One region of the Pseudomonas sp. S2_H10 genome, then DNA from elsewhere that is predicted to be linked to it. Evidence: predicted binding sites of a transcription regulator. Region 1 holds the regulator's gene; each other region holds the start of a gene.
What was found. The regulator sigma-54, encoded in region 1, starts transcription at its own class of promoters, with help from an activator protein. The targets are predictions, from matches to a motif close to ANTGGCATNNANNTTGCTNT.
Positions count from the first base shown of each region.

Region 2: a site for sigma-54 is predicted at 5,572-5,591, ahead of AB4O16_RS24440 (flagellar basal body rod protein FlgF). Genes of this name have one in related genera too.
Region 3: a site for sigma-54 is predicted at 4,955-4,974, ahead of glnK (P-II family nitrogen regulator). Genes of this name have one in related genera too.
Region 4: a site for sigma-54 is predicted at 2,417-2,436, ahead of AB4O16_RS25880 (CmpA/NrtA family ABC transporter substrate-binding protein). Genes of this name have one in related genera too.

Region 1 is NZ_CP162754.1:4,651,154-4,658,335, reverse strand. It holds gene AB4O16_RS20805 (ATP-binding cassette domain-containing protein) at 1-15, opposite strand, end outside; gene AB4O16_RS20800 (KpsF/GutQ family sugar-phosphate isomerase) at 292-1,266, shown strand; gene AB4O16_RS20795 (KdsC family phosphatase) at 1,266-1,790, shown strand; gene lptC (LPS export ABC transporter periplasmic protein LptC) at 1,798-2,370, shown strand; gene lptA (lipopolysaccharide transport periplasmic protein LptA) at 2,357-2,905, shown strand; gene lptB (LPS export ABC transporter ATP-binding protein) at 2,905-3,630, shown strand; gene AB4O16_RS20775 (RNA polymerase factor sigma-54) at 3,877-5,370, shown strand; gene hpf (ribosome hibernation-promoting factor, HPF/YfiA family) at 5,445-5,753, shown strand; gene ptsN (PTS IIA-like nitrogen regulatory protein PtsN) at 5,766-6,230, shown strand; gene rapZ (RNase adapter RapZ) at 6,233-7,090, shown strand; gene AB4O16_RS20755 (HPr family phosphocarrier protein) at 7,106-7,182, shown strand, end outside.
Region 2 is NZ_CP162754.1:5,430,378-5,437,559, reverse strand. It holds gene flgK (flagellar hook-associated protein FlgK) at 1-760, opposite strand, end outside; gene flgJ (flagellar assembly peptidoglycan hydrolase FlgJ) at 784-2,070, opposite strand; gene AB4O16_RS24455 (flagellar basal body P-ring protein FlgI) at 2,082-3,170, opposite strand; gene flgH (flagellar basal body L-ring protein FlgH) at 3,198-3,893, opposite strand; gene flgG (flagellar basal-body rod protein FlgG) at 3,946-4,731, opposite strand; gene AB4O16_RS24440 (flagellar basal body rod protein FlgF) at 4,777-5,517, opposite strand; gene AB4O16_RS24435 (cytochrome c3 family protein) at 5,721-6,317, opposite strand; gene AB4O16_RS24430 (nitrate reductase cytochrome c-type subunit) at 6,327-6,818, opposite strand; gene napA (nitrate reductase catalytic subunit NapA) at 6,830-7,182, opposite strand, start outside.
Region 3 is NZ_CP162754.1:3,467,835-3,475,016, forward strand. It holds gene AB4O16_RS15565 (DUF484 family protein) at 1-187, shown strand, start outside; gene xerC (tyrosine recombinase XerC) at 190-1,089, shown strand; gene AB4O16_RS15575 (HAD family hydrolase) at 1,086-1,802, shown strand; gene sutA (transcriptional regulator SutA) at 1,974-2,297, opposite strand; gene AB4O16_RS15585 (secondary thiamine-phosphate synthase enzyme YjbQ) at 2,399-2,824, opposite strand; gene AB4O16_RS15590 (ammonium transporter) at 3,038-4,375, opposite strand; gene glnK (P-II family nitrogen regulator) at 4,411-4,749, opposite strand; gene AB4O16_RS15600 (accessory factor UbiK family protein) at 5,168-5,428, shown strand; gene AB4O16_RS15605 (BRO-N domain-containing protein) at 5,847-6,365, shown strand; gene AB4O16_RS15610 (hypothetical protein) at 6,474-6,644, shown strand; gene AB4O16_RS15615 (YifB family Mg chelatase-like AAA ATPase) at 6,819-7,182, shown strand, end outside.
Region 4 is NZ_CP162754.1:5,727,596-5,734,777, reverse strand. It holds gene rlmKL (bifunctional 23S rRNA (guanine(2069)-N(7))-methyltransferase RlmK/23S rRNA (guanine(2445)-N(2))-methyltransferase RlmL) at 1-279, opposite strand, end outside; gene rmf (ribosome modulation factor) at 810-1,025, shown strand; gene AB4O16_RS25885 (quinone-dependent dihydroorotate dehydrogenase) at 1,305-2,324, opposite strand; gene AB4O16_RS25880 (CmpA/NrtA family ABC transporter substrate-binding protein) at 2,553-3,764, shown strand; gene AB4O16_RS25875 (ANTAR domain-containing response regulator) at 3,780-4,355, shown strand; gene AB4O16_RS25870 (nitrate/nitrite transporter) at 4,692-5,903, shown strand; gene AB4O16_RS25865 (bifunctional protein-serine/threonine kinase/phosphatase) at 5,911-7,182, shown strand, end outside.

The DNA of each region.
Region 1 (7,182 bases):
GTTATCGGCACTCATCTAAACTCCTTGCGATGCAGCCTCTCACTCGGACGCCTGGCTTTCTGACGAAAGCACATACCTCCCGGGCAGGCCGAACTGGCGGCGAACTATATCACTGCAAAGGCTGTGCGCCCAAGGCCAAAGCCGAGCCATATTCGACTGCATGAGCGGTTGAAAGGCCCATTTAGAGGGTTTCGGGTAACAAGGAATGACAATGCGCGACGAACTTGCGTGAGGGATTCGATCATAACCGCTATAATCGCCGCCTTTTCATCAGGCTATACGATTTCTGACATGAGCCAATCCAGCGACCTGATTCAATCAGCACAACGCACCATCCGCCTCGAGGTAGAAGCCGTACAAGGCCTGCTGCCCCATATCGACGCGGATTTCGTACGCGCTTGCGAGATGATTCTGGCCAGCAAAGGCCGCGTGGTCGTGGTCGGCATGGGCAAGTCGGGGCACGTCGGCAACAAGATCGCCGCGACCCTGGCCAGCACCGGCACCACGGCATTTTTTGTGCACCCGGCAGAAGCCAGCCACGGCGACATGGGCATGATCACCCGCGACGACATCATTCTGGCGCTCTCGAATTCCGGCTCCACCAATGAAATCGTGACCCTGCTGCCGTTGATCAAGCGCCTGGGCATTCAGTTGATCAGCATGACCGGCAACCCTGAGTCGCCGCTGGCCAAGGCCGCCGAGGTCAACCTGAATGTTCACGTCGAGCACGAAGCCTGCCCGTTGAACCTGGCACCGACCTCGTCGACCACCGCCGCCCTGGTCATGGGCGACGCCCTGGCGGTCGCGCTGCTGGAAGCCCGTGGTTTTACCGCCGAAGACTTCGCCTTTTCCCATCCCGGCGGTGCCCTGGGCCGACGCCTGCTGCTGAAAGTGGAAAATGTCATGCACGCCGGGCAAGAGTTGCCGCAAGTACAGCGCGGCACCCTGCTGAAGGACGCGCTGATGGAAATGACCCGCAAGGGCCTGGGCATGACCGTGATCCTGGAAGCCGATGGAAAGCTGGCCGGGATCTTTACCGACGGTGACTTGCGTCGAACGCTGGACCGTAGCATCGACATCCATAGCGCTACAATCGACCAGGTCATGACGGCCCATGGCAAGACCGCCCGCGCCGAGATGCTCGCCGCCGAAGCGCTGAAAATCATGGAAGACCATAAAATCAACGCATTGGTCGTGGTCGACAGCGAAGACCGCCCGGTCGGCGCCCTGAACATGCACGACTTGCTGCGTGCAGGAGTAATGTAATGAGTGCAGACCTGCTGCAACGCGGCAAACTGATCAAACTGGCGGTGTTCGATGTCGATGGCGTGCTGACCGATGGCCGCCTGTATTTCCTCGAAGACGGCAGCGAGTTCAAGACGTTCAACACCCTCGACGGCCAGGGCATCAAGATGTTGATGGCCGCCGGCGTGCAGACCGCCATCATCAGCGGTCGCAAGACCCCGGTGGTCGAGCGGCGAGCCAGGAACCTCGGCATCCCGCACCTGTATCAGGGCCGCGAAGACAAACTGGTGGTGCTCGACGAACTGTTGGCCCAGTTGAACCTGAGCTATGAACAGGTGGCCTACCTGGGCGACGACCTGCCGGACCTGCCGGTGATTCGCCGCGTCGGCCTGGGCATGGCGGTGGCCAATGCCGCCGGCTTCGTGCGCGAACACGCTCACGGCATCACCCTTGCCCGTGGCGGCGAAGGTGCCGCGCGCGAATTCTGCGAATTGATCCTGCGCGCCCAGGATCGCCTCGATGCGGCCAATGCGGCGTACCTGTGAGCCCGATATGCTGAGCAAAAAATTTCGCAACACCCTGATCTACAGTTGCATCGCGGCGATATTCGCCGCGGTTGGCTACTGGAACATCAGCCCGGAACGCTTCCTCGACAAGCCGGTAACGCCGGTCGATGAAAACATGGTCGACTATTACGCCATCAACGCCCACAGCGTGCAGTACCTGCCGGACGGCAAGCTGCAATATGATCTGGTGTCCGACAAGGTCGAGCACCTGAAAGCGACCGAAGTGACATTGCTGACCAACCCCGACCTGAACGTATTCCGCGGCACTGAATTCCCGTGGCACGTCCAGAGCCTGCGCGGCGAGGTCAACCCCGATGGCACGCAGGTCGAGTTGATCGACGACGTGCGCATCACGCGCTTCGACGAGAAAAACCGCAAGACCCTGATCACCAGCACCCGCATGACGGTGTTCCCGCAGCAGCAATATGCGCAGACCGAGCAAGACGTTAGAATCGACGGCGCTGGCGGTGTATCGACTGGCAAGGGAATGAAAGCGTATTTGAAAGAAAGCAGGATACACCTGCTATCGAACGTAAGAGGACAGTATGAGGCTCGTTAAAACCCTCCCGATTTTGCTCAGTCTGGGCGCAGCACTGGGAAGCGTGAGCGCCTGGGCTCTGCCGGAAGACCAACAGCAGCCAATCCGCATTCAGGCCGACGATGCCCAACTGGACGACAAGCAAGGTATTGCCACCTATACCGGTGACGTGATCATCACCCAAGGTTCGATGAAGGTTACCGGCAACAAGGTGACCATGACCCGTGCCCCGAATGGCGACATCGACGTGGTGACCTCGGTGGGCAACCTGGCCTACTTCGAGCAGTTGCAAACGGCGGGCGACACCAAACCCGTCCAGGGCTGGGGCGTGACCATCCAGTACCACGCAACGCAGAATCGCGTCGTGCTGATCGACAAGGCCAAGGTCATCGACAAGGACAACAACACCACCCAGGGCGAGAAAATCGTCTACGACACCGAGAAGAAGCTGGCCAGCGCCGGTCGCGCCACCGGTAGCAAGGTGACCGAGTCGCGTCCGCGAATCGACATGGTGATCCAGCCGAAGAAGAAAACCGACGAGAAAAAGGCCCAGTAATGGCAACTCTGAAAGCTCAGCATCTGGCCAAGAGCTACAAGAGCCGCCAGGTCGTGCGTGATGTCAGCCTGTCCATCGACAGCGGTCAGATCGTCGGCCTGCTTGGCCCGAACGGCGCCGGCAAGACCACCTGCTTCTACATGATCGTAGGCCTGGTGCAGGCCGACCAGGGCCGCGTCCTGATCGATGACCTGGACGTCAGCCACCAGCCGATGCACGGCCGCGCAAAGGCCGGTATCGGCTACCTGCCGCAAGAAGCATCGATCTTTCGCAAACTGTCGGTGGCCGACAACATCATGGCCATCCTCGAGACCCGCAAGGAACTCGACAAGGCCGGTCGGCGCAAGGAACTGGAAAGCCTGCTGCAGGAATTCCACATCAGCCACATCCGCGACAACCTCGGCATGAGCCTGTCCGGCGGCGAGCGCCGCCGCGTGGAAATCGCCCGTGCCCTGGCCACCAATCCGAAATTCATCCTCCTCGACGAACCCTTCGCCGGCGTGGACCCGATTTCGGTCGGCGACATCAAGCAGATCATTCACCACCTCAAGGCCAAAGGCATTGGCGTGCTGATCACGGACCACAACGTTCGTGAAACCCTGGATATCTGTGAAACCGCCTACATCGTCAATGACGGTCAACTGATCGCCGAAGGCGACGCAGAGACCATCCTGGCCAACGATCTGGTGAAGGAAGTGTACCTGGGTCACGAGTTCCGCCTGTAAGCGCCGAGCCGTGCCCTGGCAGCCGCCCGGGCACATGACCTGCGGATTCACCAGTGCTTCATGCAACCCGGCGTGAACAGCCCCCGACAAGGGCAATTCAGCAACATATTTTTATCGTTTTTTATTGTTACTGCGCTCTAGGCAAAACCTTCAGTTTCAGGCATATAATTTGCTTATGTTTGGCGCCCCGGCGCCCTGTAGTGGATGGCGCATGTGCGCCGGCGAATAAGGTGTTAAGCCCCTGCCATGAAACCATCGCTAGTCTTGAGAATGGGCCAGCAGCTGACGATGACACCGCAGCTGCAACAGGCCATCCGCCTGCTCCAATTGTCGACCCTGGACCTGCAACAGGAAATCCAGGAGGCCCTGGAGTCCAATCCGATGCTCGAACGCCAGGAAGAAGGCGACGACTTCGACAATTCCGACCCCTTGGCCGACAACGCCGAACAAAAACCCAACACCGATATCCAGGAACCTTCCTACCAGGAAAGCGCACCGACGGTTGACAACCTTGAAGAGGGTGACTGGAACGAGCGCATCCCCAACGAACTCCCTGTCGACACCGCATGGGAAGACGTTTACCAGACCAGCGCCAGCAGCCTGCCCAGCAACGACGATGACGAGTGGGACTTCACCACCCGCACCTCGGCCGGTGAAAGCCTGCAAAGCCACTTGCTGTGGCAACTGAACCTGGCGCCGATGTCCGATACCGATCGGCTGATCGCCGTGACCCTGATCGACTGCATCAACAATCAGGGCTACCTGGACGAAACCCTCGAGGAAATCCTCGAAGCCTTCGACCCGGAACTGGACATCGAGCTGGACGAAATCGAAGCCGTCCTGCACCGCATCCAGCAATTCGAGCCCGCCGGCATCGGCGCCCGCAACCTGGGCGAATGCCTGCTGCTGCAATTGCGCCAGCTACCCGCCAAGACCCCTTGGCTGGCCGAGGCCAAGCGCCTGGTCAGCGACTACATCGACTTGCTGGGCAGCCGCGACTACAGCCAGTTGATGCGCCGCATGAAGCTCAAGGAAGACGAGCTGCGCCAAATCATCGAACTGGTCCAGAGCCTCAATCCGCGCCCGGGCTCGCAGATCGAGTCGACCGAAGCCGAGTACGTCGTTCCCGACGTGATCGTGCGCAAGGACAACGAACGCTGGCTGGTGGAGCTCAATCAGGAGTCGGTGCCACGGCTGCGGGTCAATGCCCAGTACGCCGGTTTCGTGCGCCGCGCCGACACCAGCGCCGACAACACTTTCATGCGCAATCAGCTGCAGGAGGCTCGCTGGTTCATCAAGAGCCTGCAAAGCCGCAATGAAACCCTGATGAAGGTTGCCACCCAGATCGTCGAGCATCAGCGCGGTTTCCTCGAATATGGCGACGAAGCCATGAAGCCGCTGGTCCTGCATGACATCGCCGAAGCGGTCGGCATGCATGAGTCGACGATTTCACGGGTGACCACCCAGAAGTTCATGCACACCCCCCGGGGCATTTATGAACTGAAATACTTTTTTTCAAGTCATGTAAGCACCTCAGAGGGCGGCGAATGCTCGTCCACGGCCATCCGGGCGATCATCAAAAAACTGGTTGCCGCGGAAAATCAGAAAAAGCCGTTGAGTGACAGCAAGATCGCTGGTTTACTGGAGGCACAAGGCATTCAGGTGGCTCGCCGCACCGTCGCCAAGTACCGCGAATCCCTCGGGATCGCGCCTTCGAGCGAACGCAAGCGGTTGATGTAGGGCCACGCCACAGCGTTCCAGTGGTAGATCATCTGATCTGCCGCTTTATGCACTGGCAACGAAGGAGAAGCTGTATGCAAGTCAACATCAGTGGACACCAACTGGAAGTGACCGAACCTCTTCGCTCCTACATCGGCGAAAAACTCGAACGATTGGAGCGACATTTCGACAAGATCACTAATGTGCAGGTCACGATGACCGTCGAAAAGTTGAAGCAGAAAATCGAAGCCACGCTGCATATTCCCGGGAATGAAGTGGTCGCCAACGCGGAGCATACTGATATGTATGCGGCGATCGACGCACTCACCGACAAGCTGGATAAACAACTCAAAAAGCATAAGGAAAAGACCCAGAGCCTCCTCCAGGGCGCAACCGGTCGTTAACACTCCCTACCCATGATCCGACTTGAAAGTATCCTGACCCCCGGCCGTTCCCTGGTGAACGTGCCGGGCGGCAGTAAAAAGAAAGCCCTCGAACAAATTGCCAATCTGATCGCCCGCGAAGTGCCGGCCCTGGAGATGCAAGATGTCTTCGAGGCGCTGATCGCCCGTGAAAAACTCGGTTCCACCGGTTTTGGCAACGGCATTGCGATTCCACATTGCCGTCTCAAGGGCTGTGTGTCGCCCATCAGTGCATTGATGCACCTGGACGCCCCAATAGATTTTGACGCCATCGACGGCGCGCCGGTTGACCTGCTGTTCGTACTGCTGGTCCCGGAAGCCGCCACCGATGCGCACCTGGAGCTGCTGCGACAGATCGCCAGCATGCTCGACCGCAAGGAAGTTCGCGAAAAACTGCGTAATGCCGCAAGCAATGAAGCCCTGTATCAGGTTGTCCTGGACGAGCAAAACGGTCAGTAATCATGCGCTTGATCATCGTCAGTGGCCGTTCCGGCTCAGGTAAAAGTACCGCCCTCAACGTACTTGAGGACAACGGCTACTACTGCATCGACAATCTGCCTGCCGGCCTGCTGCCGGAACTGGCCGAACGAGCGTTGATTCACACCGAGCTGATGCAGCCGCTGGTCGCCGTCTCCATTGACGCCCGCAACCTGCCCAGCCATCTGTCACGCTTCCCCGACCTGCTCGAAGAAGTCCGCAGCCGCCACATCCAGTGCGATGTCCTGTATCTGGACGCCGACGAAGAAACCCTGCTCAAGCGCTTCTCGGAAACCCGCCGGCGCCATCCCCTGAGCAACGCCAACCGCTCGCTGGCCGAAGCCATCAATGTCGAGAGCGTGCTGCTCGGGCCGATTGCCGACCTCGCCGACCTCAAGATCAACACCACCAGCCTGAACCTGTACCAACTGCGCGACACCATCAAGCTGCGCCTGCTGAATCAACCGGAACCCGGCACTGCCTTCCTGGTGGAGTCGTTCGGATTCAAGCGTGGCATGCCGGTGGACGCCGACCTGGTGTTCGATGTGCGCTGCCTGCCCAACCCTTACTGGAAGCCGGAATTGCGCGAGCAGTCCGGGCTCGATCAGCCGGTTGCCGATTACCTGGCGGCACAGCCGGATGTCGAAGAGATGTTCCAGGACATTTCCACATACCTGCTAAAGTGGCTGCCTCGTTTTGCCGCCAGCAACCGCGCCTACGTCACCATTGCCATTGGCTGCACGGGCGGACATCACCGCTCCGTCTACCTGACTGAGCGTCTGGGGCAGGCGCTGCAAAAAACCCTGAAGAACGTCCAGGTTCGCCACCGCGACCTCAGCTAAAGGATTCACATCGCGATGCCTGCTCTGGAAATCGAAATCATCAATAAACTGGGCCTGCACGCCCGCGCTTCTGCAAAATTCGTTGGGGTGGC
Region 2 (7,182 bases), 780 kb from region 1:
GCGCCATGCGCGATGGATCGCTCTGGCTCGGCACGGTTTGCAGTGTGTTGGTGGTGTTGCCGACCACCAATGGCTGACCGCTGCCGATGTAGACGTCGTAGCTGTTGCCGCGCTCGACCACCTGGGTGCCGACCAGCCCGGACAGTTGGCGCACGGCTTCGGTGCGCGCGTCCAGCAGGTCGTTCGGCTGGCTGCTGCCGGTGGAGAGCTCGGCAATTTTCTGGTTGAGCGTGGCGATCGTGGTGGACAGCTTGTTCACCTGATCCGCCATGTCACCGAGGCTGCCGTTCAGGTTGGTGTTCTGATCGTTCAACTGCTTGGCAATCGAATTGAAGCGCGCGGACAAGGCCTGGGCACCGGTCAGCACCGACTGGCGCGAGGTGTCGTCGGTGGCGGAGGTCGAAACGCCCTGCATCGAGGTGAAGAACTTTTGCAGCACGCCGGTCAGCCCGGTGTTGCTATCGGAAAGCGTGGCGTCCAGCGGAGTGGCCTGAGCGTTGAACGACGAGGCTTCGCTGTCGAGCGAGGTCGCGGTGCGCAGCTGCGCATCGAGGTACGAGTTATACACGCGACGCACATCGGCCAGCGTGGTGCCGGTGCCGATGAACACGTTGCCGTACTGAATCGAGCCCTTGGTGCTCTGCACGGATTGCTGGCGCGAGTATCCGGCGGTGTCGACGTTGGCAATGTTGTTGCCGGTCGTGACCAACGAGTTGTGGCCAGCACTGAGCCCCGACATCCCGATATTGAGCAAACTCATGTTTCAGACCTTATACCTTGTGCCTATAAAGGCGTGGTGGAAACGCCCGCCGCAGCGTAGTTCTGGTAACTCGTCATCTGCTTGGCTATCTGCGAAATCTTGCTTGCGTAGTCCGGGTCGGTTGCGTAACCGGCCTTCTGCAACTCGCGCACAAACTGTTCTGGGTTATCGGCCGACTTCACGACATCTTGATAGCGATTATTGGTCTGCAGCAAAGTCACAAGGTCGTGGAAACTGTCCTTGTAGGAGTCGTAGGAACGGAACTGGGCCGTCTCCTTGACCATCTGCCCGTTTCTGAATTCGCTGGTGATCGCCCGCGCCGAACCGCCCTGCCAACTGCTGCCGGCCTTGATGCCGAACAGGTTGTGGCTGCTGCTGCCGTCCTGGGCACGCATGACCGATTTGCCCCAGCCGGTTTCCAGGGCCGCCTGGGCCACCAGATAACGTGGATCGACACCGATCCGCGCCGCCGCTTCCCTGGCCATCGGCAACATGGTGTTGACGAACTGGTCGGCGGAGCTGAAGGCTTTCTTCGGCGGCGCCAGAGGAATCTGTGCCATGGCGCGACCGTAAACCTGCATGCCGCCGCTGGAGGCCTGCTGCGCGTTCGCCAGCCAGTCGCCGTTGTACAGCGGTCCCGCACCGGTAGTCGTTGTGCGCTCTGGCAATTGAGTTTTGTTGACTGTCGTAGCCACGGTCGTCGCCGAAGGCACCAGCCCGGCCAGCAGCCGGTCGGCCAGCTTCGGCGGCAATGCCAGGCGACGCTGATTGATCAGCGCCATGTCATTGCGATGACCGCCCTCGCCCGCCTCTTGCGGCGCATGGACCGAGCGCGACGCCCACAACGGACGCTGGCCATTGACCCGCGACAGCGGCCCGTTGATTGCCACCGTGCCTGCCGCCACCGGCGTTTGCACGGCGGCTTTCGCGGCCTCTTGCTTGGCCAGGGACGCAGCGGCAGCCTCGCCCGGCGCCAGCGGTTTGTTCTTCGACATCTGGCGCATCAACACGTCCGCCAGACCGATACCACCGCCTTCGCGAGACATGGAAACGGCCAGTTGCTGGTCGTACATTTCCTGGTACTGCTTGGCCGCCGGGGTGTTCATCGGATTGTCCTGGCCCAGCGCTTCAGTGGCCGAACGCATCGACTTGAGCATCTCGCCGAGGAACAGCGATTCGAACTCCTGCGCGACCTTGCGCATGTTGCCGTCGCTGTTCTTGTCGCCGACCTTGAGCTGATTCAGACGATTGAGGTCCGAGTAGGAACCTGAATCACTGCTGCTGACCAGACCGCTCTTGCGCATATCCACGATGGCCGTCCTCAGATCACGATCAGGTCGGCTTGCAGCGCGCCGGCCTGTTTCAGCGCTTCGAGGATCGCCATCAAGTCACCCGGTGCCGCGCCGACCTGGTTCACCGCCCGCACGATCTCGTCGAGGGTGGTACCCGGGCCGAACTTGAACATCGGCTTGGCTTCCTGCTGGGCATTGACCTTCGAACGCGGCACCACCGCCGTCGTGCCGTTGGACAGAGGGCCTGGCTGACTGACGATCGGGTCTTCGGTGATGGTCACGGTCAGGCTGCCGTGGGTCACGGCCGCCGGAGACACCTTGACGTTCTGGCCGATCACGATGGTGCCGGTACGGGAATTGATGATGACTTTCGCCACCGCCTGGCCCGGGTCGATCTCGAGGTTTTCGAGGATCGACAGGTAGTCGACGCGCTGGCTCGGATCGAGCGGCGCGGTGACGCGAACCGAACCGCCGTCGATGGCCTGGGCCACGCCAGGGCCGAGCATGTCGTTGATCTTGTCGACGATGCGCTTGGCCGTGGTGAAGTCGGAACGATTGAGGTTCAGCGTCAGGCTGTTGCCCTGGTTGAAACCGCTCGGTACCGCACGTTCCACCGAGGCACCACCGGGGATGCGCCCGGCCGACGGAACGTTGACGGTGATCTTCGAGCCGTCGCGACCTTCGGCATCGAAACCACCGACCACGAGGTTGCCCTGGGCCACCGCATAGACGTTGCCGTCGATACCCTTGAGCGGCGTCAGCAGCAAGGTGCCGCCACGCAGACTCTTGGAGTTGCCGATGGACGAAACGGTGATGTCGACCTGCTGCCCCGGCTTGGCGAACGCCGGCAGATCGGCACTGATCGACACCGCCGCGACGTTCTTCAACTGCACGTTGCCCGAACCCGGCGGCACCTTGATGCCGAACTGCGAGAGCATGTTGTTGAAGGTCTGCAGGGTGAACGGGGTTTGCGTCGTCTGGTCGCCGGTGCCGTTAAGCCCGACCACCAGGCCGTAACCGATCAATTGGTTGGAACGCACACCGGAAATGCTGGCGATGTCCTTCAGGCGCTCGGCTTGAGCGCTGAAGGCTGCAGACAACATCAAGGCGGCCACCATGAGGTGTTTAAGATTCAAACTGACCACCTAGAAAGGGAACAGCGGGCTGAGGAAGAAACGGTCGAACCAGCCTGGCTGACTCGCATCGGCAAACGAACCGGTGCCCGAGTAGGTGATGCGCGCATCGGCGACCCGGGTCGACGACACGGTGTTGTCGGTGGCGATGTCATCGGCGCGAACCAGCCCGGCAATCCGCACCAGCTCATCGCCGGTGTTGAGGGTCATCCACTTCTCGCCGCGCACCGCGATGATGCCGTTGGGCAATACATCGGCGACGGTCACGGTGATCGAGCCGGTCAGGGTGTTGCCCTGCGCCGCCTTGCTGTCACCCTTGGTCGCACGGTCACCGCTGTAGCCGACATCGAGGCTCAGGTCGCCGCTGCCGATCGGATCGTTGGTGCTCAAGCCACCGCCAAAGAACGAGCTCAGGCCAATGTCGGTCTTGCTGTTCTTGCCGATCTGCGAGTTGGCATTTTTGCTGGCCTGGGTTTTTTCGTTCAGCGTAATGGTGATGATGTCGCCCACCCGGTACGCCTTGCGGTCGCTGTACAGGTTCTGCTCGAAACCGGCCTGATAGATCGAGCCATTGTTCGCCGCCGCCGGCAACGGCGTGCGCGGCAACACCGGGGCGTAGTAAGGGTCATTGGGCTTGGGCGACACAGGCACGCAGCCTGCGAGCACGGTAATCCCACTCAATGCCAGAACAGAGACGAAGCGATTCATGACCCTACCTCACGGTGTTGCAGGCGACCTCATGGCCGCCTCATAGACTTGATTACAGATTCTGCGTTACGAACGAGAGCATCTGGTCGGCGGTGGAGATCACCTTGGAGTTCATCTCGTAGGCGCGTTGGGTGGTGATCATGTTGACCATCTCTTCAACGGTGCTGACGTTCGATGTTTCCAGGGTGTTCTGCAGCGTGGTACCGAAACCGGCCAGGCCCGGGGTGCCGACTTGCGGCGCGCCGCTGGCGGCGGTTTCCAGGAACAGGTTGTTGCCCACGGCCTGCAGGCCGGCCGGGTTGATGAAGTCGGCGGTTTGCAGGTTGCCGATCACCTGGGCAGCCGGGTTGCCGGCAACGGTGATGGACACGGTGCCGTCGCGGCCGACCGTGAAGGTCTGCGCATCGTTCGGAATGACAATGGCCGGCTCCAGGGCAAAGCCGCTGGCGTTGACGATCTGCCCGTTGGAGTCCAGGTGGAAGGTACCGTCACGGGTATAGGAGGTGGTGCCGTCCGGTTGCAGGATCTGGAAGAAACCACGACCGTCGATGGCCATGTCCAGCGGCTGCTCGGTGGTTTGCAGGCTGCCGGCGGTGAAGTTTTTCTGGGTGCCGACGATGCGCACACCGGTACCCAGTTGCAGGCCCGACGGCAGTTCGCTGTCCTGGGTCGACTGGGCGCCAGGCTGACGCTTGATCTGATAGAGCAGATCCTGGAACTCGGCGCGGTCACGTTTGAAACCCGTGGTCGACACGTTCGCCAGGTTGTTGGAAATGGTGGTCAGGTTGGTGTCCTGGGCGGACAGACCTGTTTTGGCAACCCATAGAGCCGGAAGCATTCGATTCTCCTCGTGCGCCTGTTTTACGGCGCGACGTTCTGGTAATTAGCTGATCTGCAAGACCCGAGCCATGGCCTGGTCATCGTCTTTGGCGGTGTTCATCATCTTGATATGCAGCTCGAACTGCTTGGACAAGGCCAGCACCGAGGTCATCTCTTCCACGGCATTGACGTTGCTCGACTCGAGGAACCCCGACACCAGCTTGACGTCGGCGTCTGCCTGCGCAGGCTGGCCGTCCTTGGTGTGGATCGAGCCGTCCAGGCCCTTGGTCATGTTCTTGAAGTCCGGGTTGACCAGCTTGATGCGGTCGACTTCAGCCATCACCCGGGGACCTTCGCCCATCGCGCGGATGCTGATGGTGCCGTCCTCGCCGACTTCGATCTGCTGCTCGGGCGGCACGGCAATCGGCCCGCCATTGCCCATGACCGGCATGCCGTTGCCGGCGCGCAACACGCCAAGGGCGTCGACGTTCAGGCTGCCGGTGCGCACGTAGCTTTCACCGCCATCGGGATTCTGTACGGCAATCCAGCCGTTGCCTTGCACGGCAACGTCGAGGTCACGGCCGGTTTCCACCAGCGAGCCAGGGGAGAAATCGGTGGCCGGGCGTTCGGCCATGGCAAACGCACGCGCCGGAAAGCTGTCACCGAACACCGGCATCGAACGGGCCTGCTCCAGGTCTTTCTGGAAGCCGTTGGTGGAGATGTTCGCGAGGTTGTTGGCATGCGCCTTTTGCGCCAGTGCATTCTGGCTGGCGCCGGTCATAGCCACATAAAGGTACTTGTCCACACTCTTTCCTCTGCCTGCCGGACGTTTGCCGCCCACTGCTGTGTTGCGCAGGTTGTAGCAATTTGCAGACCAACTTGCGCGCAGAGGCTCGAACCCCCTTGAAACACGGGGTTCGAGGCTAATCGGAGGGGAATCGAACAAGGTATCGAAGACGAAAAACCGGCGCGGATATGCCGTTTGGCGGCAACGCCGTGAAAAGCCGGCTACCAGCCTTTCACACCGCTCATGTCGGGCAGTTTGTGGGCAATGCCCTTATGGCAGTCGATACAGGTTGCCTGGCCACTGGCCAATGACGTGGAGTGCATGTTGGCGGCGCGTTTGCCCTGGCGTGTGAAGTCCATGAACTCGAAGTTGTGGCAGTTGCGACACTCCCGGGAATCGTTGGCCTTGAGCCGTGCCCACTCGTGTTCGGCCAGCTCCCGGCGCATGCCCAGAAACTTGTCCCGGGTACTGATGGTGCCGAACAGCTTGCCCCAGACTTCCTTGGAAGCCTGCATCTTGCGGGCGATCTTGTGCGTCCACTCGTGGGGGACGTGGCAGTCCGGGCACGTGGCGCGCACGCCCGAGCGGTTGGTGTAGTGAATGGTTTCCTGCAACTCGACAAAAACGTTGTCGCGCATTTCATGGCAGGACGTGCAGAACTTCTCGGTGTTGGTCGCTTCCAGCGCGGTGTTGAACCCACCCCAGAAAATCACCCCGGCGATAAACCCGCCAAGGGTCAGGAAGCCCAGGCTGTAATGCACGCTGGGCCGACGCAGCACACCCCAATAATCCTTGAGCAAGGCAAGCAAAGATTTCATGGCCTCTCCTCAAGGTTTCGGCTGATGGTTGATTTCGTCTTGCAAGACCTGGTCGATGTTCTTGAAGCTGTTGTTCACCAGTGGCTTCACATCCTTTTGCGGCACGTGACACTGGTTGCAGAAGTATCGGCGCGGCGACACCGCCGCCAATGCCTGGCCGTCACGGTCCATGTAGTGCGTGATGCTGATCATCGGCGCCTGGGTACGCGCACTGTTGGCGCGACTGTGGCAGGACAGGCACTTGTTGCTGTTCTTGTCGATGGCATAGCCGCGAATGCTGTGGGGAATGGTGGGCGGTTGCTCGGGGTAATTGCGCTCACGCTTGAGGTCCTTGTTCTCGTCTTCCGCGATGGGCGGCGCCGGCAGCTCCTGGGTCAGGGTCCCGCCGACTCGCCGCCCGTCCGGCGCCGGCGCATCCAGTGGGTAACCGGGGTCTGCCGCAAACGCTGCGGGCAACCACACCAGCAGAGCGGCAATCAGGGGCAGCGAACGATAATTCATGAAAGCTCTCCTTATGCCGTCTTGATCAACTCAATCCTGATCGCGCATTTCTTGTAATCGGTTTGCTTGGAGATGGGGTCCGTCGCATCGAGCGTGACTTTGTTGATCAACCTGTTGGCATCGAAAAACGGCACGAACACCAGACCTTGGGGCGGCTTGTTGCGCCCTCGGGTTTCAATGCGCGCACGCATTTCGCCGCGCCGACTGATCAGTTTCACTTCGCTGCCACGCCGGGCATTCAAGGCCTTGGCATCGGCCGGGTGCATGTAGACCAGCGCGTCGGGGACCGCTTTATAGAGTTCTTCGACACGCTGGGTCATGGTCCCGGTGTGCCAATGCTCAAGCACCCGACCGGTGCTCAACC
Region 3 (7,182 bases), 1.2 Mb from region 1:
CAAGCAGATCGGCTCCACCGCAGTCGTTGCCATCAGCCATCAGGGCATTCACGGCATCCTGGCCATCGCCAGCCGCGACCCGCAGCACTACAAAAGCTCGGTGGGCACCCTGTTCCTGAGCTACATCGCCGAAGTCATGGGCCGCGTGCTGCCACGGGTCAACAACTCCCTGCGCTCGGTACGCTGAACATGGAACGGCAACTGGACGCTTACTGCGAACACCTGCGCAGTGAGCGACAGGTGTCGCCGCACACGCTGTCGGCCTACCGCCGCGACCTCGATAAAGTACTGGGCTGGTGCGTCAAACAGAACATCGGCAGCTGGGCGGCGCTGGACATCCAGCGCCTGCGCAGCCTGATTGCCCGCCTGCATGCCCAGGGTCAGTCATCGCGCAGTCTGGCGCGATTGCTGTCCGCCGTTCGCGGGCTTTATCACTACCTGAACCGCGAAGGCCTGTGCGACCACGATCCGGCCAATGGCCTGGCGCCGCCGAAAGGTGAACGTCGCCTGCCGAAAACCCTGGACACCGACCGTGCCCTGCAACTGCTTGAGGGCGGCGTTGAAGATGATTTTCTGGCACGTCGGGACCAGGCGATTCTGGAATTGTTCTACTCCTCCGGACTGCGGCTATCGGAGCTGACGGGGCTCAATCTCGATCAGCTCGACCTCGCCGACGGCATGGTCCAGGTGCTCGGCAAAGGCAGCAAGACCCGCGTGCTGCCGGTAGGAAAAAAAGCCCGCGAGGCGCTGGAGCAGTGGCTGCCACTTCGAGCCATGGCTAACCCGGCGGACGATGCAGTGTTTGTCAGCCAACAGGGTCGACGTCTCGGACCGCGAGCGATCCAGGTGCGGGTCAAGGCTGCCGGCGAGCGCGAACTGGGGCAAAACCTCCACCCGCACATGCTGCGGCACTCCTTTGCCAGCCATTTGCTGGAATCCTCCCAGGATCTGCGCGCGGTGCAGGAACTGCTCGGGCACTCGGACATCAAGACCACGCAGATCTACACCCACCTGGACTTCCAGCACCTGGCCACGGTCTATGACAGCGCCCACCCACGGGCCAAACGCATGAAAGGCGACGATTCATGAGCATTCAGTTGATCACCTTCGACCTCGACGACACCCTGTGGGACACCGCCCCCGTCATCGTCAGCGCCGAAGCCGTTTTGCGTGCATGGCTGACCGAGCACGCGCCCAATCTGGGGGCTGTGCCGGTAGAACATTTGTGGGCCATCCGCGAACGCATCCTGAGCATCGAGCCGAACCTCAAGCACCGCATCAGCGCCCTGCGCCGGCGCGTGTTGTTCCAGGCCCTGGAAGAAGCCGGTTACCCCCACGCACAAGCGTCAGACCTGGCCGACCAGAGCTTCGAAGTGTTTCTGCATGCCCGACATCAGCTGGAAATCTTCCCGGAGGTGCAACCGACTTTGGAAGCGCTGGCCAACCACTACGCCCTAGGCGTGGTCACCAACGGCAACGCTGACGTGCGGCGGCTGGGGCTGGCGGATTACTTCAAGTTTGCGTTGTGCGCCGAAGACATCGGCATCGCCAAACCCGATGCACGACTGTTTCATGAGGCGTTGCAACGGGGTGGTGCAACCGCCGAAACCGCGGTGCACATCGGCGATCATCCGGGCGACGACATTGCCGGGGCACAGCAGGCGGGGCTGCGTGCAATCTGGTTCAACCCGGCGGGCAAGACCTGGGAAGCGGAGCGCTTGCCGGATGCCGAGATCCGCAGCCTGACCGAGTTGCCGGCGTTGTTGGCGCGGTGGAATAGCGGCGCAACATCGAATCTGTAGGAGCCGGCTTGCTGGCGAATGCGTTTTATCATTCAACAATAATGTTGGCTGACTTGTCGCCATCGCCAGCAAGCCGGCTCCTACAGAGATTACGTCAGGCCTGAGGGTTTTGTTTCAGGCATGAAAAAGCCCGCAGCGACGGCGGGCTTTTTCAGCAAGCGGGCAACAGGCTCAGATAGGCCGGCTGCCATACTTGTTGTCAGGCTTCTTGGGAGGATCGGCGACCACATTGGCCTCCACTTCCTGCACCTTGCCACCCTTCGCCAAAAACTCCTCCATGGCCCGCGCGAGAGCGTCGCGCTCCTTGTTCTTGGCTTCGACACTCGGCAGCTCATCGACCGATACCGCTGCCTTGGCCTTGCCTTTGGCGGTCGGAACCGGCGCATCACCGCCGTCGTCTTCAGCGACGTCTTCCGCCGCTGCTTCCAGACCTTCTTCGGTTTCGTCGTCGTCGCCTACTTCGAGGTCGTCGTTTTCCAGATCATCGTCGCTCATGTTCTACCTCATGACTTGCGAAAAGCAGATTAGTTATAGCCCAGCTTTGCCCTCTGTCGAAGGCTGCGGGAAAAAAATCAACAGCCGCTGCTGACCAGCGGCTATGCCTCTTCACCGTGCACGGTGGCGAGGACTTTACGGGCACCGCCATGATCACGGTGCTCGCCCAGATAAACGCCTTGCCAGGTCCCCAACGCCAGCCGGCCTGCCGCAATCGGCAAACTGAGCTGACAGCCAAGCACGCTGGCCTTGAAGTGCGCCGGGAGGTCGTCCAGGCCTTCGTCGTTATGCTCATAGCCGTCTGTTCCTTGTGGGATCAGACGATTGAAAAACCGTTCGAAGTCGCGACGTACCGCCGGATCGGCGTTCTCGTTGATGGTCAACGACGCCGAGGTATGCTGCAGCCACAAATGCAACAGACCGACCCGACACGCCTTGAGTTCAGGCAGGCCGGCGAGTAACTCGTCCGTTACCAGATGAAAGCCCCGGGGCCTCGCCCGCAAGGTAATCAGAGTCTGTTGCCACATACAGTTCTCCGCACGTTCGGGGCGCATTCTAGCGCGCTCTGGGAAAAAACAAAGGCCCTAATATTCCTTCAATCCTGTAAGCCTTCGACGGCACAAAAACACCCGACGTAAACATCGTAAAACCTGTAGGAAAAAACCTTTCAGCTCAGCCTTCAATGACAAATTTCAGACAAAAAAATGCCCGGCAAGCCGGGCAGTTTTTTATGCGCGTGCTTACAAGTTGTAGCCGCGTTCGTTGTGAAGCGCCAGATCGATGCCGACCGCTTCTTCTTCTTCGTTGATGCGCAGCCCCATGACCATATCCAGCACCTTGAGGATGATGTACGTAGCGATCGCGGTGTAGATCACCGTGAAGCCGACGCCTTTGCACTGAATCCATACCTGTGCGCCGATGTCGGTCACGGTGCCGAAGCCACCCAGGGACGGCGCGGCGAACACACCGGTCAGGATCGCGCCGAGGATACCGCCGATACCGTGCACGCCGAAGGCATCCAGGGAGTCGTCATAGCCGAGCTTGCGTTTCAGGGTGGTGGCGCAGAAGAAGCACACCACGCCAGCCGCCAGACCGATCACCAGAGCGCCCATCGGGCCTACGGTGCCGGCCGCCGGAGTGATGGCGACCAGACCTGCAACCACACCCGATGCGATGCCCAGTGCGCTTGGTTTGCCGTGGGTGACCCACTCGGCAAACATCCAGCCCAGTGCCGCAGCGGCGGTAGCGATTTGCGTTACCAGCATCGCCATGCCGGCGGTGCCGTTGGCCGCAGCGGCGGAACCGGCGTTGAAGCCGAACCAGCCGACCCACAGCATGGCCGCGCCCATCAGGGTATAACCAAGGTTATGCGGGGCCATCGGCGTGGTCGGAAAGCCTTTGCGCTTGCCCAGTACCAGGCAGGCAACCAGACCGGCCACACCGGCGTTGATGTGCACCACGGTGCCGCCAGCGAAATCGAGCACGCCCCAATCCCACATCAGGCCGCCGTTACCCGACCAGACCATGTGTGCAATCGGTGCATAAACCAGGGTGAACCAGATGCCCATGAAGACCAGCATCGCGGAGAACTTCATCCGCTCGGCGAAGGCGCCGACGATCAACGCCGGGGTAATGATGGCGAAGGTCATCTGGAAGGTGACGAACACTGCCTCAGGGAACAGCGCCGCAGGACCGGTCAGGCTGGCTGGCGTGATGCCGGCGAGGAACGCCTTGCCCATGCCGCCGAAGAACGAGTTGAAGTTGACGACGCCCTGCTCCATGCCCGTGGTGTCGAACGCGATGCTGTAGCCATAGATGACCCACAGGACGCTGATCAGACCGGTAATGGCGAAGCACTGCATCATCACGGAAAGAATGTTTTTCGACCGAACCATGCCGCCGTAGAACAGCGCGAGGCCGGGAATGGTCATGAACAGCACCAAGGCTGTCGAGGTCAACATCCAGGCGGTGTCGCCGGAGTTGAGGACTGGAGCCGCCACTTCGTCTGCCGCCAAAGCAAGGCTGGGCATTACGATAGACAACAGGGCTCCTAGCCCTGCGAATTTACGCAGAGTCATATTGTTTTCTCCTGGGGCGTTGGGTTTGTGGCGGCTTAGATTGCGTCGGTATCGGTTTCGCCGGTACGGATGCGAATCGCCTGTTCCAGATTGACCACGAAGATCTTGCCGTCACCGATCTTGCCGGTGTTGGCAGCCTTGGTGATGGCCTCGATTACCCGGTCCAGATCCTTGTCGTCGATGGCGACGTCGATCTTCACCTTGGGCAGGAAATCGACCACGTACTCCGCGCCGCGATACAGCTCGGTGTGACCCTTCTGCCGGCCAAAGCCTTTGACTTCAGTGACGGTAATGCCCTGCACGCCGATCTCGGACAGCGACTCGCGTACGTCGTCCAGCTTGAACGGCTTGATGATGGCAGTGACTAGCTTCATGAAAACTCTCTCCCGAATTGGTGGACTTGCCCCAGGAAAACAAACCCGTCTCAAGTCTAAGCGCAGTGCCTGGCTTTGTAACGCATCGTCGGCCTTACCTGCCCGTCCGACGCCAGCTAACCGCTCCTGCGAAACACTCCCCGCGTTCCGCCTGGCGCACTGCATTCGTCACAGCGACTGCATCAGTGCATGGGTCACCTGCATCTAAGCAGAAAGCTTGCCATGTCCACAAAACTGACTGTTTTCAAGTGTTTACCGGATGATGGTGGAGACATCGCAACAACACCCTGCACGTTACGCACAACAACGGTGCGACACCGTCCGTCTCCATGCGCGAAAAGCGTGCACCTCCCGCCTGCGAAAATGACTATAGACACTGCGTGGTACACTGCCCGCCATTGTTTCCAGGACATTGCCCATGCTCGCGCCAAAAGACTTCCTCGACGCCCTGACCGGCACCGCCTCCCGCCTCTTCAGTGGCGACACCCCTCTGCCAAAAGCCGAAATCGAAAGCCAGTTCAAAATGTTGCTGCAAAGCGGCTTCAGCAAACTGGATCTGGTGAGTCGGGAAGAGTTCGATAGCCAGATGGTTGTGCTGGCGCGCACGCGGGCAAGGCTGGAGAGCCTTGAGGCGAAGGTGGCAGAGTTGGAAGCGAAGCTGAATCCACCCGCCGAGTAACCCCCAATCCCTGTGGGAGCGGGCTTGCCCGCGATTGAAGGTCGGCACGACCTTCAGCTTTTCCCGTAGGAGCTGCCGCAGGCTGCGATCTTTTGACCTTCAGCCCGCAACAATCCAAGCAACGTCCTACAAAGTTCTCATCCGCCGTCCGATTGCGTCGCTAAGCCCCGGTTCCTAAGCTCATCTCGGCTGAATATTCAGCACCGGGTTTGGCGACCCGGACAGCATGTGACGCACCGCAACCACGTTCGATACTGGGCATTATTCCCTTCTCGAATTATGGCGGCTGGGCGTGGGAGACCTTCGGGTCTGCCGGTTTTTCGCATGCACCGGTTCGCCAACCCGCGCACGGCTGCCACCCTTTTCGTTTGGCGACGATCAGCGGCAGCTTCCTTCATGCGAATTTGGGTACTGCTCGATGGACGAAAACTATCTAATCCCTCACGTCTTCACCCGCCACAAACTCCACCTCCACGCCCTCCTGATACAAAACCAACCCTGGTTCAGCGCCAGCGACCTAGGGCGACTTCTACGCATCTACCTCAACGACCGCCAACTCCGAAAACTCGATCCCGACCAATACCAAACAGCCGAAACCCTCATCCACGGTCACATCGAAAACTCCCTGCTGATCAGCGAATCCGGCGTCTACGCATTACTGGTCTACCACTACTGCCCCGAGTACCGAGCTCTGCGCGAATGGCTCACCCACGAAGTCATCCCCGCCCTGCGAGACGCCCAACACCCCACCACAACCGAACGCCCACAACTAAGCCTGCTCAATTGGCCGGAAATGTCGTTGAGCCTGCTGCACTGGAACAACCAGCCGTGGATTCGGCTGCAGGATGTGCCGCAGATGATGAGAGAGCGGGCGCAGGCAACACGCCCGGTAGAACCGTGGTGGAAGCGGGCTTCACGGGTCTTGCAGTCGCTTTGAGCATTTAACGTTCAACCACGCTCAATCCAGGCTGCGCGCAATTCGTAGGTCGATTGCAGACACAGCCAGAAATCGTATCGATCTCACTCCCAGGCACAGGAGGTGTCCATGATTCACAGAAAGCGAAAAGCCAAGCTTTTACTCATCATTCAATATCATGCTGAAGCACTTCGGCTAGGCGGCAAGATTTCAGCCAATCAACAACGATTTCTTGATGTCGCTGCGTCTCACGGCAAAGACCTTGAGCCTCCGGGCTTGCTTGCCGGTAAAAGAGCCTGAAACTGTCTACCGAAGAACCGCCTGAATGGCGGTTTTTTTCTGCCCGCCCGTCCGGCGATAGCTCGCAACATCCTGCGAAAGTTCACCTTCCCTCCCGCCACGCAAAATCCCCATCCCCTGACTACCCTTGAAAAACCCGCAGGAAGCGGCCCTCGTTTAGCTCAAGGAACGACCATGTCCCTCTCCATCGTCCACAGCCGCGCCCAGGTCGGCGTGGAGGCGCCTGCCGTTACTGTTGAAGTCCATCTGGCCAATGGTTTGCCGTCGCTAACCATGGTTGGGTTGCCCGAGGCGGCTGTAAAGGAAAGCAAGGATCGGGTGCGCAGTGCGATCATCAATTCCGGGCTGCAGTTTCCGGCACGACGGATCACCTTGAATCTGGCACCGGCAGATCTGCCCAAGGATGGCGGGCGGTTCGACCTGGCGATTGCCCTGGGGATTCTCTCGGCCAGCGTGCAGGTGCCGACCCTGACACTGGATGACGTCGAGTGCCTGGGGGAGCTGGCACTGTCAGGTGCGGTGCGGGCGGTTCGAGGGG
Region 4 (7,182 bases), 1.1 Mb from region 1:
GGTGCCGTCATTGAGCATGTGGTCTTGCCACTCGATGTCCAGCACGCCGTGGTACAGGTCTTCGGCGTCCTTCATCGGGAAACGCTTGAGCACCAGCAGCACGCGGTTGGCCAGGCGCGACCACAGGCACAGGCGATAAGCGGTTTCCATGGTGGCCATGCCGCGCACGGCAGAGGTGTGCTCCCGCGCTTCCTCAAGGCCAAGCCCGACGGCTTCCTCGATGAGCAGGCCTTCAAGGCCTTTTGGGCAAGTGAGGAAGAGTTCGAAACGATCGGACATGGGAATTCCAGAACCTTTGGCTGAGTGACCGGGCAACGCATTGCCGGTCCGGTTTTCAATCAGGCGCTTTTCTCGAAGAGCGCCCGCGTGGCACGAAGGTGTGCCGTTCCACCCCTGCTGCCCGGGTCAAATGAGCTTAGATGCAAGGACAGATAAAAAAGTTGATGCAATAAAATGACATAAGTCGACCCTTCGTCGAATAGTGCATCCCGGCAACGGGAGCCATTCTCACTAAAGGATTAAACCCATCATCCAGCGCAGGGCCGATCATACCGGGGTTTGGCTAATAAATACGCAACAAACACTCTGTTACTTATGGTCTTAGCACATGAACAGTTACTTCCTTATGACAAAACGATCATTCCCTCGATGTGACGCATTGGTTAGAACTCAACTCAGGTTGGCGCCGCAATGACGTCAACACCTTGGCTCGTCACGCCGGCAACGAGCCCCCAACGGCAGAGTTTTTCTGCCAGACCTCAATAGAGGTCGACGCGATAAATACAGTCAACAAGTGAGGGCAACACCCTATGAGAAGACTTAAGCGTGATCCGTTGGAAAGAGCATTTTTGCGCGGATATCAATATGGCGTTGGTGGCAAATCCCGTGAGCTTTGCCCATTTACTCTACCGTCGGTACGTCAAGCCTGGATCAACGGCTGGCGAGAAGGACGCGGCGACAACTGGGACGGTATGACCGGCACTGCGGGAATCCACAGACTCAACGAACTTCACGCCGTCGGCTAATTACAGGGCACAACACTCCGACACGACAATTTGATTTTGTACTGAATTAACCATGCGTGTCCCATCCGGACCGCGGGCTCCGGCCCAGGGGCTCCTTCAAGGAGCCCTTTTTTATGCCTGCTCAAAATCAGCGGCAAACCTTTGTGGCGAGGGGGCTTGCCCCCGTTGGGCTGCGAAGCGGCCCCAAAACCAAACAACTCGGTATGCCAGGAAAAACACGACTGCTTCGCAGCCGAACGGGGGCAAGCCCCCTCGCCACAAAAAGCCCCCAAGCAGTCTTCAGCGCAGGGCCGCGATGGCGTCTACCGACTCACGAATCAGCGCCGGGCCTTTGTAGATGAAGCCCGAGTAGATCTGCACCAGGCTCGCGCCCGCGGTGATTTTCTCCGCCGCGTGCTTGCCTTCAGTGATGCCGCCGGCAGCGATGATCGGCAGGCGACCACCCAGCTCAGATGCCAGTACTGACACAGTGTGGGTGCTCTTGTCGCGAACCGGTGCACCGGACAAGCCACCCGCCTCGTCACCATGCTCCATGCCTTCGACGCCGATGCGGCTCAGGGTGGTGTTGGTGGCAATGACCGCATCCATTCCGGTTTCGATCAGCGCTTGCGCGACCTGGGCGGTTTCTTCGTCGCTCATGTCCGGTGCGATCTTGATCGCCAGCGGCACATGCTTGCCATGACGCAAGGCCAGTTCCGCACGGCGCTCGGCCAGGTCGGCCAGCAACTGCTTGAGCGAGTCGCCGAATTGCAGGCTACGCAGGCCCGGCGTGTTCGGCGAACTGACGTTGACCGTCACGTAGCTGGCGTGGGCGTAAACCTTGTCCAGGCAGATCAGGTAGTCATCCACGGCACGCTCGACCGGCGTATCGAAGTTCTTGCCGATGTTGATGCCCAGCACGCCCTTGTACTTGGCCGCCGCCACGCGGGCCAGCAGGTGATCGACGCCGAGGTTGTTGAAGCCCATGCGATTGATGATCGCCTCGGCTTCCGGCAAGCGGAACAGGCGTGGCTTCGGGTTGCCCGGCTGCGGACGCGGGGTGATGGTGCCGATTTCGACAAAACCGAAACCCAGTTGGGCAAAACCATCGATGGCCGCGCCGTTCTTGTCCAGGCCGGCGGCCAGACCCACCGGGTTCGGGAAGTCCAGGCCCATGACATTCACCGGCACCTTCGCCGGGGCCTTGCACAGCAAGCCGTTGAGCCCAAGACGTCCACCTGCGCCGATCAGGTCCAGGGACAGATCGTGGGAGGTTTCCGGGGAGAGTTTGAACAACAGCTGACGGGCCAGGGTGTACATGGGCGGAATTGACTCGATTGGCGGCGAATTGAGCCGGCGATTATAGCCGGGCAACGGGGTGGCAAGCGAGGCATGCGATCAAAACAACAGTTGATGGCATATGCCTTGCACCACTCCAGGCACCAGCACCCATGCCAATGACGGAATGTGTGCAAAGACAATGGCGTCGTCCCGGGCCTGCTCGTGCTTGGCCCCGGGACGACGTTTTTTTTGCAAGGTGAACGCACGATGAACGAACCGTCAGCCGGCCCTCTGGCCTGGGTCAATGGCAGCGATGCCCCGGAAAAAACCGAAATCAACCTCGGTTTCATGGCCTTGAGCGACTGCGCCTCGGTCGTGGTCGCCGCCACCCAGGGCTTCGCCCAACCCTATGGCCTGACGCTGAACCTCAAGCGCCAGGCGTCCTGGGCCAACCTGCGGGACAAGCTGGTCAGCGGCGAACTCGATGCCGCCCATAGCCTCTATGGCCTGATCTACGCCGTTCACCTGGGCATCGGTGGCGTGGCCGCGACCGACATGGCGGTGTTGATGGGCCTGAATCAGAACGGTCAGAGCATCAATCTGTCCCGCGGCTTGCAGACGCAGGGTGTGACCAGTCCTGAAGCATTGGATCGGCACGTGCACCAAACTCGCCCAAAACTCACCTTCGCTCAGACTTTTCCTACGGGCACCCACGCCATGTGGCTGTATTACTGGCTGGCCAGCCAGGGCATTCACCCTCTACTGGATGTCGACAGCGTGGTGGTGCCGCCGCCGCAAATGGTCGCGCACCTGCGGGCCGGACGAATCGACGGCTTTTGCGTCGGCGAACCCTGGTCCGCCAGCGCCGTGCAGCAGGATCTCGGCTTTACCCTGGCCACCACCCAGAACATCTGGCCCGACCACCCGGAAAAGGTCCTCGGCTGCACCCGCGCGTTCGTCGAGCAATACCCCAATACCGCCCGGGCACTGGTGATGGCGGTTCTGGAGGCCAGCCGCTTCATCGAGGCAAGCACCGAGAATCGCCGCAGTACCGCACAATTGCTCAGTGCCGCGCAGTATCTGGACGCGCCGCTGGACTGCATCGCACCGCGCCTGCTGGGCGAATATGCCGACGGACTCGGCCACTGCTGGCAAGACCCGCACGCCCTGCGTTTGCACGGCAATGGCGAGGTCAACCTGCCGTACCTGTCCGACGGCATGTGGTTCATGACCCAGTTCCGCCGCTGGGGTCTGTTGCGCGAGGACCCGGACTATCTCGCGGTGGCCCGGCAGGTCCAGCAACTGGACCTCTACCGTCAGGCCGCCAGTGCCGTCGGCGTCGTGTCGCCCGCCGGGGAGATGCGCAGCAGCCAGTTGATCGACGGCAAGATCTGGGACGGCTCGGACCCCGCCGGTTATGCCCGCGGTTTCAAACTGCACGCGATGAGCGACAGCGCCCATCGATCCGCCAGCCGCTGACAGGAGACCACGAACATGCTGCGTATCCTGCTGATCAACGACACCGCGAAAAAAGTCGGACGCCTGAAGGCCGCCCTGACCGAGGCCGGATTCGAGGTGATCGACGAGTCCGGCCTGACCATCGACCTGCCCGAACGCGTCGAAACGGTGCGTCCGGACGTGATCCTGATCGATACCGAGTCACCGGGTCGCGATGTCATGGAACAAGTGGTGCTGGTGACTCGCGACCAACCACGACCGATCGTGATGTTCACCGACGAACACGACCCCGTTGTAATGCGCCAGGCGATCAAGTCCGGGGTCAGTGCCTACATCGTCGAAGGCATTCACGCACAGCGCCTGCAGCCGATTCTCGATGTGGCCATGGCGCGCTTCGAAAGCGACCAGGCCTTGCGTGCCCAACTGCACGCCCGCGACCAGCAACTGGCCGAGCGCAAGCGCATCGAACTGGCCAAGGGGCTGCTGATGAAAATGAAGGACTGCAACGAGGAAGATGCCTACACCCTGATGCGCCGCCAGGCGATGAGCCGACAGCAGAAGCTGATTCAGGTGGCGGAGCAGATCATTGCCATGAGCGAGTTGCTCGGCTGACACATCGCATCGCCTGTCAGGGCCCCATCGCGGGCAAGCCCGCTCCCACAGGTTTTGTGGACACCAACTATCCCTGTGGGAGCGGGCTTGCCCGCGATGGGCCACGACTCGGTCTCGGTTGTTGGCACAGATCTCGCTAAGTAATCGCCACAGGTAACCAACGGCGGTTGCCCCACCTACGACAAAGACGTCGCTCATCTCATTTGCCCTTGGCGAATCGGGTGGCGGCGTTTTTTCGTTTTGGCCCCACAGCACGGGGCCGGTGGTGCGGCCGTAGCGGCGCCCCACCTGCAAGCTCATGACTCCTTCCGAGACTCTTCACAGCTGAGGTGCGCGATGAATTCAAGCTTCTGGAAATCCGGCCATACCCCCACTTTGTTCGCAGCGTTCCTCTATTTCGACCTGAGCTTCATGGTCTGGTATCTGCTCGGACCCTTGGCGGTACAGATCGCCGCCGACCTGCACCTGACGACACAGCAACGCGGGATGGTAGTGGCCACGCCCATTCTGGCCGGGGCGGTCTTGCGTTTCGCCATGGGGATGCTGGCTGATCGCCTGTCACCAAAAACCGCCGGCCTGATCGGCCAGGTCATCGTCATTTGCGCGCTGTTCGGCGCCTGGAAACTCGGCATCCACAGCTACGAGCAAGCCTTGCTGCTGGGGCTGTTCCTCGGCATGGCCGGCGCTTCCTTTGCCGTCGCCCTGCCCCTGGCCTCGCAGTGGTATCCGCCGCAGCATCAAGGCAAGGCCATGGGCATCGCCGGCGCGGGGAATTCGGGAACGGTACTCGCCGCCCTGATCGCCCCGGTGCTGGCGGCGGCGTTTGGCTGGAGCAACGTGTTCGGCTTCGCCCTGATTCCGTTGATCCTGACCTTGATCGTCTTCGCCTGGCTGGCCAAAAACGCCCCCGAGCGGCCCAAAGCCAAATCCATGGCCGACTATTTCAAGGCCCTTGGCGATCGTGACAGCTGGTGGTTCATGTTTTTCTACAGCGTCACCTTCGGCGGTTTCATCGGCCTGGCCAGCGCCCTGCCCGGTTATTTCAACGACCAGTACGGCCTGAGCCCGGTGACTGCCGGCTACTACACCGCCGCCTGCGTGTTTGGCGGCAGCCTGATGCGCCCCCTGGGCGGTGCGCTGGCTGACCGGTTCGGCGGGATTCGCACCTTGCTGGCGATGTACACGGTCGCGGCGATCTGCATTACCGCGGTCGGTTTCAACCTGCCGAATTCCTACGCCGCCCTCGCACTTTTCGTCTGCACCATGCTCGGTCTCGGTGCAGGCAATGGCGCGGTATTCCAGTTGGTGCCGCAGCGTTTTCGCCGGGAAATCGGCGTAATGACCGGCCTGATCGGCATGGCCGGTGGCATCGGTGGGTTTGCCCTCGCGGCCGGCATGGGTGCGATCAAGCAAAGCACCGGCAGCTATCAGCTGGCGCTGTGGTTGTTCGCCAGCCTCGGCGTTCTTGCCTGGTTTGGTCTGCACGGCGTGAAACGGCGCTGGAGAACCACCTGGGGTTCGGCCGCCGTAACGGCTGCGCGGGTCTGACGTCTCGATGAGCCTGCAACTGAGTTTCGCCGAAGCCAGCGCCATCGGTCCTCGCGAGGAAAACCAGGACGCCCTGCGCCTGGTCACACCGGCCCCGGTGCTGGCGGCGAGCAAAGGTTATCTGTTCGCCATCGCCGACGGTGTCAGCCAGTGCGCCGATGGCGGCCTGGCGGCCCGTTCGACGCTGCAGGCGCTCGCGCTGGACTACTACGCCACGCCGGAAACCTGGAGCGCGGCGCAGGCGCTCGATCGCCTGTTGCTGGCGCAAAATCGCTGGTTGCAGGCCAATGGCGGCGGACAACCGCTGCTGACCACCCTCAGTGCGCTGGTCCTGCGCGGCCGGCGGTTTACCCTGGCGCATGTCGGCGATTGCCGGGTGTACCGCTGGCACGCCGATCGATTGCAGCGAATCAGCGAAGATCACGTCTGGGATCAGCCGGGCATGCAGCATGTGCTGAAACGGGCGCTGGGGCTCGATCAACACCTGGTGCTGGACTTTCTCGACGGCGAGCTACGCCTCGATGAAAGCTTCGTCCTGCTCAGCGACGGCGTCTGGGCGGTGCTGGGCGATACCGCGATTGCCGCGATCCTGCGCGATCAACCGGACTTGCACAGCGCCGCGCAAACCCTGGTCAATGCCGCGCACCTGGCGGGCAGTCAGGACAACGCCAGTGCCTTGCTGGTACGGGTTGACGCCCTCGGTGAGGCGAGCATTGGCGATGCGTTGATGCACTTGCAGCAATGGCCACTGCCGCCAGCCCTGAAACCGGGTCAGGCGTTCGAAGGCTGGCAGGTCGAAGGGATCGTCGCCCAGAGCCAGCAATCACTGCTTTACCGTGTTCGCGACCATCAGCAACGCGCCTGGCTGTTGAAAACCCTGCCGGGACGCCTGCACGACGACCCCCAGGCCGGGCAAGCATTACTGTCGGAAGAATGGTTCCTCAAACGCGTGGCCGGCCGCCATTTTCCTGAAGTGCATGCCGCCAGTCAGCGTCAGCATTTGTACTACGTGATGCGTGAATATTCGGGCACTACGCTGGCCCGGCGACATGAACAGAGTGGACCGCTGCCGCTGCCCCAGTGGCAAGACATCGCCGAGCGCTTGCTGCGAGCGGTCGGCCTGTTGCATCGACGGCAGATCCTGCATCGCGACATCAAACCGGAAAACCTGTTGCTGGGGGACGACGGTGAATTGCGCCTGCTGGATTTCGGCCTCGCCTACTGCCCCGGTCTTTCGCAGGATCTGCCCTGGGCCCTGCCAGGGACACCCAGTTACATC